One region of the Arthrobacter sp. AK01 genome, then DNA from elsewhere that is predicted to be linked to it. Evidence: riboswitches for the same ligand, from Rfam matches in the RefSeq annotation. Region 1 holds a riboswitch; each other region holds the start of a gene.
What was found. A riboswitch is a leader RNA that binds a small molecule or an ion and turns the genes downstream of it on or off. The one in region 1 is predicted to bind cyclic di-AMP.

Region 1 (5,037 bases):
GGTCTACACCTCTTCGGTGGTCCTCAAGGTCCCGGACGCCGCACCATCCCAGCTGGGCTTTGTCGGGTTCTTCCTGCCCTCGGCCATCAAGAACGACCAGGGCGTGTCCTACAGCTTCGACCCCGATCCCCTGAACCCGCAGCTGAGCCTGAACTCGTACTACGGGGACCTCGGGCTGGACACCGGAGCGCCGCAAAACGTGTACGTCCTGGACGTGGCCAAGCTGACCCAACTCAACGGCAGGGACCTTCCCGCCGGCGGCATCACGCTTCAACCCGGTGCAACGTACACGCTGCCCGAAGGCAAGGGAAGCATCAGCTTCGACGGGCTTAAACGCTACATCGGGGTGGATGTACGCAGTACCCCCGCCCAGGGCTGGGTGCTGGTATTTTCGCTGCTGGCCGTGGCAGGGCTCATGGTCTCCCTGTATGTGAACCGGCGCCGGGTATGGGTCCGCGCCGGCACCCACGTGGACGGCAGGACGATGGTCGAATACGGCCTTCTGGCCCGCGGAGAAGACCACCGCCTAGCCGCCGAGGCGACGGCGATCCGCGCACTGTTGGCACGGCAATGGCAGCTCCAGGAGGAACAGGATGGCGTATAGGTTCCTTCTGTCCTGGCGTTGGGCGGGTTGGCTGCTGCTGGCCGCATTATTCGCCGCGGCATGCATTGGGCTGGGGAACTGGCAGATGGAGCGCCGGAATCAGACCGTGACCGAAATCCGCAGGGTCCAGCAGAACTACGACAGAACCCCGGTGCCGTTCCAGGATGCCCGCGCCTCCTTTGACGTCGCCGACCCCGACGCGAAGTGGAGAACGGTTGTAGTGTCAGGGCGGTACCTTGCCGAGGACCAGAGAATCATCAGGAACCGACCCAACAATTCCGTTGCCGGATACGAGGTAGTGGTGCCGCTCCGGCTTGCTTCCGGTGAAACGATCGCAGTCAACCGGGGCTGGCTGCCGATCGGCAACACCCGGCCCGGGTACCCCGATGCCGTGCCCGCACCACCAGCGGGAGAAGTCTCGGCGGTCGTACGGATCAAACCCTCCGAGCCCGATCTGGGTCGTGACGCACCCGAGGGCCAGTTGGCCAGCATCGACCTGTCCTATTACGCGAGCCAGCTGGGGTACCCGTTGCTGGCAGGCAGCTACGGGGTCATGGCCTCGGAGTCCCCGCAGCCTGCCACAGTCCCGCAACCACTCGCCCCGCCGGCCGTCAAGGAAGGCTCGAACCTGTCCTACGCCCTGCAGTGGATCACCTTCGGCGTCTTGGCCTTCGTGGGTTTCGGGTACATGGCACGGCAGCAGGCCCGCATGCACCGTGAGGAACGGGACATGCCCGACGAATCCGCGGAGACCGCAAGCACCGCCCAGCAACCCCGTGCTCCCGCCCCGCGCAAACGCTCCCGCGTCGAGGAAGAAGACGCCCTGCTGGACTCGATGGGACTCTGACCAGGCACGGCAGGCCCGACGGGAGAGGGTGCCCCGGAACGGCTAGGGCATCCCCGGCCAGGCGGAGATCACCCGGTGTGCCGGGAACGATCCCATGGCCGGGATCGTTGACCCCTTAGCTGCAAATCTGAAGATACGGTCAAGCGTCTCAGAACAGCACCGAGCCGGGCGTCCCTGACCGAGGCCGACAACCCCTAAGTCACGAAATTGTAACGATGATGCTTTGCAGCTACTATTAATTCAGGTTTTTCTGTATTGAGACCCTTGATGCCCCGCGCTGGACCCCGCCGGGGGCATCAAACGACTATCCCTTTTTGACGGCGGGGGTGGAGGACCCAGAATCGGCAGCAAGCCTGCCTTGGGGTGAAGCCGTGATGTCGGTGGCCTGAAAGCCGCCGGGCACGGCCGGGCATTTTTCCTTGGCCCGAACCCGACAGCTAACTTCGCAGGCGAACCGAAAGGATCCCCCTTGCCTTCTGTACCCCCCCATGGCCGCCGCCGAAAACCAACCTCCGGATTCGCGCCCCGCACGGCCGTCTCGATGAAATCCCCCACTACCGGCCGTCACCGGCCCCTGCCAGAGGCAGAAGCGCGGGGGAGCCGGCGCAAACAGGTCACGGCCGCCGCTACGCTGAGCGTCGCCGCGCTGTTGACCGCAGCGCTCACTGCCGCCCATGCCGGGCCGGCCCCCACCAGCACAGCCCTCGCGGTGCAGGCATCGGGGACGGCAGCTGCCGGCGCGCCCGTCCAAGCCCCCGTGGGGGCTTCCATCAGTTATGAACGCCCGGCTGTCACCACACAGCAGGCACCGTTGCCGGTACCGGCCAAGACCCCCATAGCTGCTGCCGGCGCGGCCGCGCCGCCGCCCCCCGCCGCCGCCCCCGCCCCCCCCGCGACCCCGGCGGCCTCCCCGGCCGCGGCCGCGGCCCGGTTGGGGGCGCCGCTGGCCAGCATGTCGGTCACTTCTCCGTTCGGTATCCGCACCAGCCCGATCTCGGGCACCGGGGAGCTGCACACCGGCCTGGACCTCGTGGCAGCCTGCCAGGTAGCGGTGTTCGCCGCCGGAGCCGGGACCGTCGTGGAGGCCGGATGGTCCCCCTACGGTGGCGGGAACAGGATTGTGGTGGACCACGGCAACGGCCTGAAGAGCACCTACAACCACCTCGCCGCCATCGAAACTTCCGTGGGCGCGACCGTAACCGCCGGCCAGCGGCTGGCCGCGGCCGGAACCACCGGCAACTCCACCGGATGCCACCTGCACTTCGAGGTACTCCTGAACGGGCAGACCGTGAACCCGCAGGGATGGATGTAAGCCTCGCCCATCGCCTTGGTTGTCAGGGTCAGAGTCCTGATGTGCCCAGGAAGACGTGGCTGAAGGCGAAGAAGATGGTTGCGGTAACAGCCACGTAGAGCAGCGCGGTAATGATCCAGCCAAATTCGCCGACAACGCGGGCCGCGCCGGCGGGTACTTTGATGACTCCATGGGTGATGTTCCGGGCCGTGACCCAGACGAACAGGGGAATCATTGCCGCCCAGACAATCATGCAGAAGGGGCAGAGGATGTGGATCGAGTACAGGGCCTGGGACCATAGCCACACGACGAAGGCAAACCCCAGCGTGACACCGGCCTGCAGCCCGGCCCAGTACCAGCGGGCGAAAGTTGCCCCGGAAAGCAGCGCCATGCCCGTGGTGATGATGACGGCGAACGCCACGATCCCGATGAACATGTTGGGGAATCCGAAAACGGAACTCTGCCAGGTCTGCATGACCTGGCCGCAGGAAATCCAGGGATTGACGTCGCAGACGGTTTTGTAGCCTGGGTCTTTGAGTACCTCGAGTTTCTCCAGGACCAGGGCGCCGGAGGCGAGCCAGCCGATGACGCCGGTGATGACCAGGAGCCAGCCAAAGGGCTTGTCGCGGGTCATGCGGGGAATATCCGGCCCAAGCTGGGCTGCGACTGAGGCAGCGCCAGGGTCTGAGGTGGTCACGTTCGCGGCGGATTTCGCGGTGCTGGTCATGGCAGAAGTCCTTTAGGTGGTCTGGTGGCGGGCTTGGTATTCATGATCCCGCAGCTGCGGTAGTGATCAGTGCCTTCAAGGTTCCTTTTTGCGAGATCCCCAGGATCCGGGCACTGACGCGCCCTTCAGTGTCCAGGACCAGGGTGGTGGGCACTGCACGGGGCGGGACGTACTCGGTCATGGCGAGGAGGATGCCGCCGTCGCTGTCATCGAAGCTGGGGTAGTCGACCTTGAAGGTCCGTTCGAAGGCTTCGGCCGTCGCGGCGTCGTCGCGGACGTTGACGCCGTAGAACAAGACGCCTTGGTCTTTGAATTCGGTATGCAGGGCGGCCAAGTCCGGGGCCTCCGCCCGGCACGGAGCGCAGGCCGCGTACCAGAAATTGAGGACCACGACCTTGCCCGCCCAGTCCCGGGCAGCAACCTTCTCCCCACTGAACAGCCGGCCCTCCAGAGACACCCGGGCACCGCGTGAGGCGGGCGGGTATTCGTTGACCGACCCGTCGCCGGCGATGTAGTTTTTGTCGTCTCCGGCCTTGGCCTGCTGGGCCAGATCGTCCGGGGCTGCACAGCCGGCGAGGGCAAGTACTGCCGCGCCCATGCCCAGGATGGTGCGGCGGCCGGGGCGCCGCAGCGGTTCTGGTTGGTTGATCATGCTCTCAGTCCTTGCTTGTTGTGTCTGTGTGCGGGGTTGCGGTGGCTAGATGTACTGCCCGGGCAGTACAGCTAGACGGGCATCAGGAACGTCCCTGCCAGGTTCTGCAGCTGGTAGATCCATTGCACCCAGACCCCGGTAACCATCAGGATGCCCAGGAGGATGAGCATGACGGCGCCGCCGATGTTGACCGCCCGAATGTGCTTGCGGACCACGGTCAGGACCTTTGAGACCCAGTTCAGGCCCAGGGCCACAAGAACGAAGGGGATGCCCAGCCCCAGGCAATAGATGAAGGCCAGCAGTGCCCCGCGCCAGGCGCTGCCCGCGGTGACGCTCAGGCTCAGCACGGCGCTGAGTGTCGGGCCCATGCAGGGGGTCCATCCGAGACCGAAGACGATACCCAGAAGTGGGGCGCCGGAGAGTCCGCCGCGTCCTGGACTCTGGAATTTCCGGGTTTGCTGGAGCCAGGAGAACCGTCCGAGCAGGACCAGGCCCATGATGATGACCACCACGCCCAGTCCCCTCATGAGCGGGTCCTGCCAGCGGATCAGCCAGGAGCCGATGGCTCCGAAAGCAGCCCCGTAGAGGGTGAAGACGGCGCCGAAACCCAGGATGAACAGTGCCACCCCCGAGAGGACGCGCCGCCTGTTCCGCGGCTGCGTTGGGTCGGTGAGCCCTGAGACGAAGCCCAGGTAGCCGGGAACCAGCGGCAGGATGCACGGAGAGAGGAACGACACCAGACCTGCTGCGGCGGCCAGGGGCAGCGCCAGGATCAGGGCCCCGGAGGTCACCGTCGAGGCAAAGTATTCACCAATGTCCAACGATTCAGTCCTCGTCCTTGCGCGCGGCGGGGAAGAGTATTGTGCCCAGAATCAGCAGGCCCACTCCGCCGACGACGAACACGTCAGCCAGGTTG
Region 2 (5,037 bases), on a different contig from region 1:
TTCTTCTGCGGGGCGAAGTAGTAGACATCCGACTCGGCAACGTCAACGTCGAGGCCGCCGGCAGCCGAGGTGGCATCCACCAGGACGAGGGAGCCTTCGTCGGCCCCCTGCACGCGCTTTACGGGAGCAGCTACACCCGTGGAGGTCTCGTTCTGGGGCCAGGCATAGACGTCGACGCCCGTTTCGGCCTGTGCCACCGGGCGGGTGCCGGGCTCGGATTTAATGATGGACGATGCATCAAGGAACGGTGCCTTGTTGGTAGCGGCGGCAAACTTCGATCCGAATTCGCCGAAGGAAAGGTGCTGGGCCTTCTTCTCCACCAGTCCGAAGGCAGCGACGTCCCAGAATGCCGTGGAGCCGCCAACGCCGAGGACAACCTCATAGCCCTCGGGTGCGCGGAAGAACTGGCTGAGCCCTTCCCGGACGGACCCCACCAGGTTTTTCACCGGTGCCTGGCGGTGTGACGTGCCGAGGATGGTGGACGACGCGGCAGACAGGGCCTCGATCTGCTCCGGGCGGACCTTGGACGGTCCTGCGCCGAAGCGTCCGTCCTTGGGCAGCAGATCGGCGGGAATGGTGATGCTGTTGTCGCTCACGTGTGGCTCCAATGGGTATCGGCTAGAGATGGGTCGTGGCAGGTGGCATCAACTGCCCCTTCGACACCCCAATTCTGCCTGACGTGGCCCGGGGGCAGGAACCTGTGGCCGTCATAGTCCGCCACGTGGAATATGGACGAACCATATGCGACCGGAATTATCCAGAGTAATTCCAAATAAGCTAGGCTGGGGGTTGGCGTTCATGGGGCGGCGGTGCACACCGTCCGCACCGGCAAGGGACGCGGTACGGTGGAGATTACGCAAGGAACTGCGTTCGAGGAGAGCTGAGCTGGATGACGGATCTGATCGATACCACTGAGATGTATCTTCGGACCATTTTGGAGCTTGAGGAAGAAAACATCGTGGCGTTGCGGGCCCGCATCGCCGAGCGCCTGCGGCACTCCGGACCTACGGTTTCCCAGACCATCGGACGCATGGAGCGCGACGGCCTGGTGGTTGTGTCCAACGACCGCCACCTGGAACTTACCGAGGTTGGACGGAAGCGTGCCACAGAGGTCATGCGCAAGCACCGCCTTGCCGAGCGGCTCCTGGCGGACGTTATCGGCCTGGACTGGGCCTACGTCCATGATGAAGCGTGCCGGTGGGAGCATGTGATGAGCGAGCGGGTGGAGCGCCGGTTGTACGAGCTCCTGGAACACCCCACCGAATCCCCGTATGGCAACCCCATCCCCGGACTTGAAGCGCTTGGCGGCCTTGCGAGCCAGCCCTTGTCCCGGATTGACGTCAACCTCCTGCAGGCTATGGACGGCTATGCCACAGATTCCCGGGTGGCGGTAACCCGCCTCGCGGAGCCCATCCAGGTGGAACCTGAACTCCTCACGCAGCTGGACGAAGGTGGAATCCGTCCAGGCGCAACAGTCTCGCTGGCGCGCGTCGGCGAGTACATCTCCGTCCGGGTTCCCGGCATCGAGGGCGCGCTGGAGCTTCCGCCGGAAGTTGCGGCACACGTCTTCGTATCCGTCAGCTGAGGGCTGGCCTGTACCCAACCCGTGTCATATCTCACTTTCGCGGCTTTGGCGCGCGTGTGACCTGCGGTTTTTCAGGATTGATGATAAGGGCCTGCCGCGCCACGTGCGTTTCTGTTGATAACGAATTTATTACTGCGGGGCTTAATCCCCTATAGTTATCTACTAGCGCTGATACCAAAGCGTTACCTGTTCCGGAGCCGAGCTCTGCCAGCGGAACAGGTGTGTCATCCACCACTGGCAGAGGCGGGGGAACCACAAGCGGCTGTCTAAAGAAGCAGCCTTGGGGTGAAGTCCGCAGCAGAAGTGCCCACTGACGCAAGTCCTTCCTTGGATACCTGTGTGCCGTGAGCGCCTCGTGCGGACCGGGTCTTTGAACTCTCTGACCCGAATCCGACAGCTAACTTCGCAGGCTTTTTAGAGAGGAACAGAGTTTGACAACGCAGAACGTCAGGGGCCGCCGCCGCGCGTCCGGCCCCGCTGCTGAGCTGCGGCCAGCCCGCGTCGTATCGGAGATCCGGCCACGCGACACCGAGCGCCAGGTGCGTCGCCGTAAGAGCCCGTTGCGCCAGGTAGCCGACTTTGCCGCAGCCAGTGGCGTCGGGCAGAAGGCCGGAGTTGCGCTTGCCGCCACCGGACTCGCCCTGACTGTCGGTCTGCCGGCCACGAGCCCCGTCATGGCCACCTCGGAATCAGGCCAAACCGAGTCGGCCCTTGCCGTCACCGGTGGCAGCCAGCCCGAGGTTTCCGCAGCCGCATCCGCCAAGATCGACTTCAGCCGCGCTGCCGTTGCCACTGCAGCCGACCCCGACGGAAAGCTGAAGCAACTGCTCAGTGCGCAGTCCGCGGGCAGCATCCAGCGGGCCTCGTCGGCGGGCACCATGGCCAGCCCCTTGGACACGCTGACCACAGCTTCCCCGTTTGGCTACCGCGTCAGCCCCCTCACGGGCGGCGCCGGCGACTTCCACCGCGGCCAGGACTTCGTGGCTCAGTGCGGCACCGCCGTACATGCGGCAGCCAGCGGCAAGGTCACCTTTGCTGGATGGCACGAGTACGGCGGAGGCAACCGCGTGGTGGTAGACCACGGGAATGGCCTCGAAACCACGTACAACCACCTGTCATCCTTCACCGTCAAGGTGGGCCAGACGGTCAGCCGCGGCGATACGGTCGCACTGAGCGGCACCACAGGCGCTTCCACCGGCTGCCACCTCCACTTTGAGGTCCAGGTCAATGGTGAAGTTGTCGACCCCATGGGCTGGCTCTAAGGCCAGTTGATGGTTGTCTCTCGCATTCGTGACACACCCCGTGACCTGAATGTGACATTCGCGTTCAACTGTTGTACCGTACAAAGCGCATCGGCTTTTTAGGGGGCCGGTGCACTTGAGTGGATTGCCTAGCTCTGCCACCACTCGAGGTCCGTTCGCATAAATCGTCTGGCAGGGGCGGGGGAACCACTTCTGGTCTTCGAAAGAAGGCCTTGGGGTTAAGTCGCAAAGCTTCCTTGAAGCAGCGCGGCCGGATGACTCCCATCCGAATCCGACAGCTCACCTCGCAGGCATTGGGAGAGGCTACCTACGTGTCATCACGCACTACCCCTGCGCGCCACCGCGCCGAATCGGTTCGTACGAACCCCTTGAACACGCTTTCCAAGGCTGTTTCATCGAATGCCGGTACCGTTGGCCGCCAGGCCGTCGTTCTGGCAGCAGCATCAGGCCTCGTCCTCAGCGTCGGCTTGCCGGCACAGGCAGCTGACACCGACGTTTCCAAGTCGGAAGCCTCCAGCACCCAGCAGATGGTTGCCACCGCCGTCGTCACCGCGGAGCCCACAGCTACCGTTTCCTTTGAAAGCCCCGTTGTGGCCACCAAGGAAGCCCCCAAGATCCAGCGCGCTTCGCAGACCACCCAGCGGGCCACTGCAAACGGCACGCAGGACGCAGCAGGTGCTGTCACCGCCAAGTCGTCCGAAGCCAAGGACGCTGCTTCCAGCGCCGCGGCCTCCGGCCTCGCTGCCATCGCCTACACCGGCATTGGCCACCCGTACGTTTGGGGCGGCACAACGCCCAACGGATGGGACTGCTCCGGCTTCACCCAGTGGGTCTACGCACAGGCTGGCATCAGCATCCCGCGCGTCAACGCCTGGACGGCCATGAAGCCCACCAGTACTCCGGCCCCCGGTGACCTGGTCATGCAGAACGGCGGAGCCCACGTAGGCATCTACGTTGGCAACGGCATGATGATCAGCGCTTTGAACCCGGGCCAGGGCACGCTCCTGCACTCGGCTGCCTCCACCGGCACGTCCTCCTTCTTCACCCTCCGCTAGAAACAATCCGGTTCGAGGTTCGCCAGCATGCCCCCCAAGTGCTGGCGCGCCGATTAGCCGCGTGTACCCCAACTGCATGCGGATATGAAAAGAGAAAACCATGACCAGTGCAAACAAAGTTGCACGGCATCGCGCTGAGGCCCCCAAGACCAGCTCGCTTGCCGTCATCGCCAAGGCCGTCAGCGACAACGCCGGTGGCGTTGGCCGCCAGGCAGCAGTCATTGCCGCAGCTTCAGGCCTGGTCCTGACCGGTAGTGTTGCTGCCAACGCTGCCGAGACCAAGGTGGACCGCGAGTCCACCTCGACGTCCACCCTTGACGTCCAGTCGGTAGTTCAGGCGACCATCGCTGCGGACTCCACGGTTGCCATCTCCTACGAGCGCCCCGTGGTCACCACGGTGGAAGCTCCGGCTCCGGTAGTGAAGAAGGCTCCGGCCAAGGTTGAAACCAAGGCGGCCACGGAGAGCACAGCAACGTCCGGCAACGCTACGGTCGCCGTCAACACTGCGGCTCCGGCGGCAAAGGCTCCGGCAGCTGCCAGCGGCCTTGGTGCAGCAATCGCTGCTGCCGCCTACGCACAGCTTGGCGTCACCCAGGACTGCACCATGTTGGTGACCAACTCCCTGGCCGCCGTTGGCATCAACTTCCACGACTGGCCCGCTGGTTACCTGTCCCTGGGCCGCACGGTCAGTGCAGCAGAAGCGCAGCCCGGCGACCTCGCCTACTACGCCAACGGTGGTTTGGCTGGACAGGCCCACATCGCCGTCTACGTTGGCAACGGCATGGCAGTCCATGGTGGATGGAACGGATCCACCACGGCACTGTTCAGCGTCAACGTCGGCTCCGGCCCGGTTTTCATCCGCGTCAACGGCTGATCCCACATCATCATGAACACCCCGCAGGCTCCGGCCGGCGGGGTGTTCTGCTTTAACCGCGCATGAACTCTTGCCGACACCGCAGGCGAAACGGCAGAAAGATTCGTGGATACGGCATATAAGTGCTTACCCTTATGTTGTCGATCCACAGCCCGTACAAGCAGAGGGCAGCCGGCCCTCGTGCCCCTGACGGGTGCGGCCGTGAAGAGGTACGTGCATGCGCACACTCGTTCTGAATGCTGGATATGAACCGCTGGCGGT
Region 3 (5,037 bases), on a different contig from region 1:
CCTGCAGCCGTGATGGCTACGCGGAATTCGTTGTTCTTGATTTCTTTGGGGACGCCGATGATCATCTGTGGGCTCCATCGTTAGCGGCCTCTTCGGCCGAAAATGTGTTGCGGGCTGTGATTCAAGAATAAATCCGGCTGTGAGGCAGGCGACATGGATTCCAGCGCCCGCTTCTGCCGAAACCCCGGAAAATCAAGGGTCTTCTCTTTGTGGGCTCGACATTTGTCGAGCACTGGAGCGTCAGGTGTCGCCTGCTGTTGGTACGCTTTGAAGGATGCAGCAGGACGTGGAACAGATCGTAGAACGCGTGGCGTTGAAGCTGGGCCGAGGCCTCTCCCTCGAAGACCTCGACGGCGTCCTCCTTGCCTACAGTTCCAACCAGTCCCACGCCGACCGCGTCCGCGTGAACTTCCTCCTCAGCAAGCGCGTCCCCAGCGATGTCAGCCTCTGGCAGCTGTCCCACGGCATCGCCACGGCGGTGCGTCCCGTCGTGGTTCCCGCCAACGAGGAGCTCGGCATGTTGGGCCGGGTTTGCGTCCCCCTCCTTGTGCGGGGTTTCCGTGTGGGCTACTTATGGGTCCAGCTCGACGTTGAAGAGCAAAGCGCGACGGCGATACTCGCCGAATTGCCCGGCGTGCGCGACGAATTGGACCTGCTGGCGGGTTTGCTCCTTGATTCCAACACCGCTGAATCAGAGTTCAGGCGCAGGCGTGAGCAGGAGTTCCTCTCGGCATGCAGCGGGGAATCGAACGCGGTGGCAGCGGTGGCTGGGTGGAAGGAAATCCAAGGCCGGGGTCCGTGGCAACTGGTGACCATCCTGGACGCGGACGGTGTGCGGTCCGACGTCGACCCCATTGCCGCGACCCTGACCCACCGCTCGGCCGCGCTGCAGTCCACAATCGGTGTCAACGCCGCGCTGTTCAGTGCAGGAACCGAGACGCATTCTGTGGTCTTGTTCCGCGAGTCGGGTGGCCGGGCGGACCACGCCCAGGTGCTGGTCCATTATCAATTGGAGCTCGCCAAGCGGGCCGGTAGGACGGTGGATCGGGTGATCCTGGGCATCAGCGAGCCGTTCCACGTCATCCGGCAGCTCGCCGGCGCCTACCGGCAGTCGAAGGTTGCGGCGCAGGCGGCCGCCGTCGATCAGCCACTCGGGGAGCTTGTGGACAGCCGGGCAGTGGGCGTCTACCAGCTCTTCGACCGACTGCTGGCACCAGGGGGCTGGGATGACACCGGGTCTGTGCACTTCCGGTCCTTGGAGGACCAGGACAAGAACGGCGAACTGTTGCCCGTCCTGGAGCTTCTCTATGACAGCGACGGTTCAGTTCAGGATGTGGCGGCCAAACTCCACCTCCACAGAAGCAGCATCTACAACAGGCTCGGCAGGATCCGCCAGCTCATCGGCGCTGATCCCTTGAGCGGCGCAATCCGGCTCGAGTTGCATGCTGCCTTGAAAGCGCGGCGATGGGCGGGGCGGCCTCGGATTTGAGGGTGGATGGACGAATGAGGCAGGCACCCGTCGTGGGTGCCTGCCTCATTCGCAGGGTTCGCTTTAGGACCGTTTCAACCGCTGGCAGCTCCAGCGCCCCAATCGACGACGGAAGGTGGCCGTCCGGCTGCTGCTGCAGTACCGGCTGTGCCAGCCCGCATGCGTGCTGGTGCGCGGCAGGCGGGTGCTCACTTGAGGGCTTCCTTTGCGGCGTCGAGGATCTCTTCAAGAGCCGTCCCGGAGGCCTGCGGTGTCGTAGACGCAACGGGCTTGCCGGTGGGCCGGGGCTTGGACGTCTGCGTGGACGTTTCCGTGGGAGTGGGAGTGGGAGTGGGAGTGGGAGTCGGCGTCGGAGTGACAGTCGGCGTCGTCGTGGGTGTCGGAGACGGTGTCGTGGGCGGCGTGGTGATCGTGTCCGAGGGCACGTCGCCAGGAGCCGGAGCTGGCTGAGCCGGTGCCGGGCTGGTGGTACCAGGCGCAGCGGCGATGGTCGCAGGCACAGGGGACGGGACCCACACCGGATCAGCCAGTGAAATCTTCGGGGTAGGAATCGACGACGGCGAAACGGCGGCGGGTGCCTCCGGAACCGTGGCCGGCTGACCGGCTTCCGATGTCGCCGCCGCTGATGCAGAAGGCGATGAGGCGGTGGAGTACGAAGCGCTGGGCGCGGGGGTTGCCGAGCCCGAGTTTCGATCGGTGCCGCTACCGCTGGCTTCCTGGGCTGGCGTTTCCTGGCCGAAGAAGGGCAGCTCGAGAGCCTGCCCCAAGGTTCCGGCCGTCAGGACCAGGCCGAGGGCACCTGCCACCACGGCCATGCGCTGGCTCATGTGCTTGACCGACGCAGCTTTCCGCAAAACCGTGTGGGGTTCCCGGCCAAAGGAGGAGCCACCAAAGCTGGATTTGGCGGCAGCGGCTGACGCTGCCTGCTTGCGAACATCCTTGCGGCCGGCGAGTGACGCCGACGCCGTTGCGGCCGCGGCGACCTGGGCCGGGGACTTGCCTCGCGGCGACACAGGGGCCGGAGCCGCGGATGTGGTCGCGGATTCATCGCGGGCTGCCACCACGGGGATGGCTGCCGTGGCTGGTTCCGACGAGCCTGGCTGAGGGCTTGTGGGATTAACGATCGGGATGGCCGCGGTGGGAGGCCCCGGCGTGGTGGATGCCGGAGTCTCAGCTTGAACGACCGGAATGGCTGCAGTTGCCGCCTCAACAGGCCCGGGCCGGGATGATTCCCCAGTTGCGGGCTCTGCAGGAGCGATCACAGCCTGGGTTGCCTGCTCCCGCTCGGCCGCGCGTACGGCTGCGCGGGTGGTGGGCGTTGCGACGGTGGGGTCGGCCGCGGTGGCGGCTTCCGGCGTCGTGCTTGTAGTTTCGGGCGCCGCGACGGAGTCTGCAGGCGCGCTGATGGGGGATCCGCTGGGTTGGGCCCGACGGCGTCCGGTTGGCTTGGTGCGCTCGCGCTCAGTCTGGGCGCGGCGCGGCTGATCCATGGTTGGGGACATGGTGGTTGCCTCTCAACGCCTTCGAGGTTAGCTGTCGGGTTCGGACGAGGCCGTCCGGCCGCACAAGGCGGCTTCACCCCAAGGACTTGAATCAAGTCCGGGAACTTTTGGGTCCCCCGCCTCTGCCGCGGGTCTGGCGGATCCCGGATTGCGGCAGAGCTCGGCGTCAATCCGGAAGCGGCCCAGCGGAGATAAGGGTCGCCCTACGACGGTACATGAGCCGGAAAGTAAAGTCACATTAATGTAACGGGCGGTAGGCCTCCCCCATTGAGAGGCCTCTAGCGCTTAGGCTTCGGGGCCGGCGCTGGAGCCGGGAGCTCGTGCTGGATCTTCTGGATTTGATGTGCCTGATGAGTCTCAGGGCGGAAGATCTCGTCGGCGATGCCCAGCATCCCGCCCGCCGCCGCACGCCTGACTCCGCGCTTGGACTGCCGCGAGGTCCAGTACCAGAGGCCGGCGAGGAGCGCGGGAACTCCGAGTACTGCGGCCAACACGGCCAAGATATCCATGGCACAAGACTAGCTTCGGCGTGCACCGGCAGGTAGACATTGTCTATGGACCTGCCAGTGATGCCGCCCGTCTCGCCCATGCTCGCCAAGTCCGTTCCGGCCATCCCCGATGTTGGGCACTATGAGCCCAAGTGGGACGGCTTCAGGACCATCGTCTTCAAGGATGGGAACGAGGTCATCCTGGGCAGCCGCAACGAGAAACCCATGACCAGGTACTTCCCGGAGCTGGTGGACGCGCTGCGGAAGAACCTCCCGGACAAATGCGTGATCGACGGCGAGATTGTCCTGATCCAGGGCAACAGGCTCGAATTCGAGGTGCTTCAGCAGCGGATCCATCCCGCGGACAGCCGGGTCCGGATGCTCGCTGAGAAGACCCCATCATCCATGATCGCCTTCGACATCCTGGCCCTGGGCGGTGAGGACCTGATGGGCAGGCCGTTCTCTGAGCGCCGCGCCATCCTTGAACGCGCGCTCGCCAAGGCTGAGCCTCCCGTCTACGTGACGCCCGCGGTGACGGACCTTGAGCGGGCGCAGGAGTGGTTCGTGCAGCTCGAGGGCGCAGGCTTGGACGGTGTGCTGTCCAAGCCGCTGGATGGGACCTATCAACCCAACAAGCGCGTGATGTTCAAGACCAAGCACGAGCGGACGGCGGACTGCGTGGTGGCCGGATTCCGCTGGCACAAGACGGCGAAAGTTGTGGGGTCCATGCTGTTGGGCCTTTATAACGACGCCGGACGCCTCCAGCACGTGGGGGTGGTGGCCTCATTCCCCATGGCCAAGCGGGAAAGCCTGGTGGCCGAGCTTGAGCCCTACCAGGTTGAACTCAGCGAGCACCCTTGGGGCGAGTGGGCCAGCCAGGGCGAAGGGGTCGCGGGTTCCCGGATGCCTGGTGCCCAGAGCCGGTGGAGCGGGGGCAAGGACTTCTCGTTCGTGCCGCTGCGCCCCGAACTGGTGATCGAGGTGGCCTACGACTACATGGAGGGCGACCGCTTCCGCCACACCACGCAGTTCCGGCGGTGGCGGCCGGACCGAACCCCGGAAAGCTGCACATATTCGCAGCTGGAGGAGCCGGCGGAGTACGACCTCGGTGAGATCCTGAGGCTGCCGTAGTTACTCCTCGTGCCCTTGGTCGCTGCTCATGCTGCCCTCGGCGGGCGGGGTTTCCCCTGGGGGTACTCCGCCGCCGGGCTCGAGTCCCGTGAGATTTCCGTCCAGCGGATCGGGGTTGGCGGAGGCTGCCGGGTCATTGTCTTCGTCCTGGCGCAATTCCGGATCGGCGTTCACATGGTCGTTCCGGGCCGCGGGGGTTGTTGCGGCACCGTAGGGCCCCGTAGCGCCGGTCACGCCGAAGCCCTGCTCGTCCTGGGGGTCTTTACTGGTCACGATCAGCCCTTTCGTAAGCAAACTTACTAATACGCTTGCTCCGCCAGCCTATCCGGGACGGGCTGAGCCAACAAGGGCACCTAGCCGTGGAGTGTCGTCGCAGTAACGAAGCTCCGGATGGCATCCGCCACGGCCTTCGGGCGCATGTGCTGAG

Region 2: it holds a riboswitch for cyclic di-AMP, as region 1 does, so the genes downstream of both, LN996_RS06440 (C40 family peptidase) here and LN996_RS07995 (M23 family metallopeptidase) in region 1, are expected to answer to the same signal.
Region 3: it holds a riboswitch for cyclic di-AMP, as region 1 does, so the genes downstream of both, LN996_RS19975 (hypothetical protein) here and LN996_RS07995 (M23 family metallopeptidase) in region 1, are expected to answer to the same signal.

What each region holds. Positions count from the first base shown of each region.
Region 1 covers NZ_JAJOHP010000017.1:20,074-25,110, reverse strand. The annotation lists gene LN996_RS08005 (cytochrome c biogenesis protein ResB) at 1-604, shown strand, start outside; gene LN996_RS08000 (SURF1 family protein) at 594-1,451, shown strand; cyclic di-AMP (ydaO/yuaA leader) riboswitch at 1,743-1,917, shown strand; gene LN996_RS07995 (M23 family metallopeptidase) at 1,921-2,763, shown strand; gene LN996_RS07990 (vitamin K epoxide reductase family protein) at 2,792-3,469, opposite strand; gene LN996_RS07985 (TlpA disulfide reductase family protein) at 3,510-4,121, opposite strand; gene LN996_RS07980 (cytochrome c biogenesis CcdA family protein) at 4,193-4,942, opposite strand; gene lspA (signal peptidase II) at 4,947-5,037, opposite strand, start outside.
Region 2 covers NZ_JAJOHP010000013.1:44,480-49,516, reverse strand. The annotation lists gene serC (phosphoserine transaminase) at 1-596, opposite strand, end outside; gene LN996_RS06450 (metal-dependent transcriptional regulator) at 890-1,585, shown strand; cyclic di-AMP (ydaO/yuaA leader) riboswitch at 1,771-2,012, shown strand; gene LN996_RS06445 (M23 family metallopeptidase) at 2,017-2,847, shown strand; cyclic di-AMP (ydaO/yuaA leader) riboswitch at 2,973-3,154, shown strand; gene LN996_RS06440 (C40 family peptidase) at 3,159-3,902, shown strand; gene LN996_RS06435 (NlpC/P60 family protein) at 4,003-4,776, shown strand; gene LN996_RS06430 (HNH endonuclease) at 4,994-5,037, shown strand, end outside.
Region 3 covers NZ_JAJOHP010000075.1:7,823-12,859, forward strand. The annotation lists gene ald (alanine dehydrogenase) at 1-65, opposite strand, end outside; gene LN996_RS19970 (CdaR family transcriptional regulator) at 275-1,489, shown strand; gene LN996_RS19975 (hypothetical protein) at 1,678-2,991, opposite strand; cyclic di-AMP (ydaO/yuaA leader) riboswitch at 2,994-3,140, opposite strand; gene LN996_RS19980 (hypothetical protein) at 3,270-3,500, opposite strand; gene LN996_RS19985 (ATP-dependent DNA ligase) at 3,546-4,610, shown strand; gene LN996_RS19990 (DUF6480 family protein) at 4,611-4,883, opposite strand; gene LN996_RS19995 (alpha/beta fold hydrolase) at 4,964-5,037, opposite strand, start outside.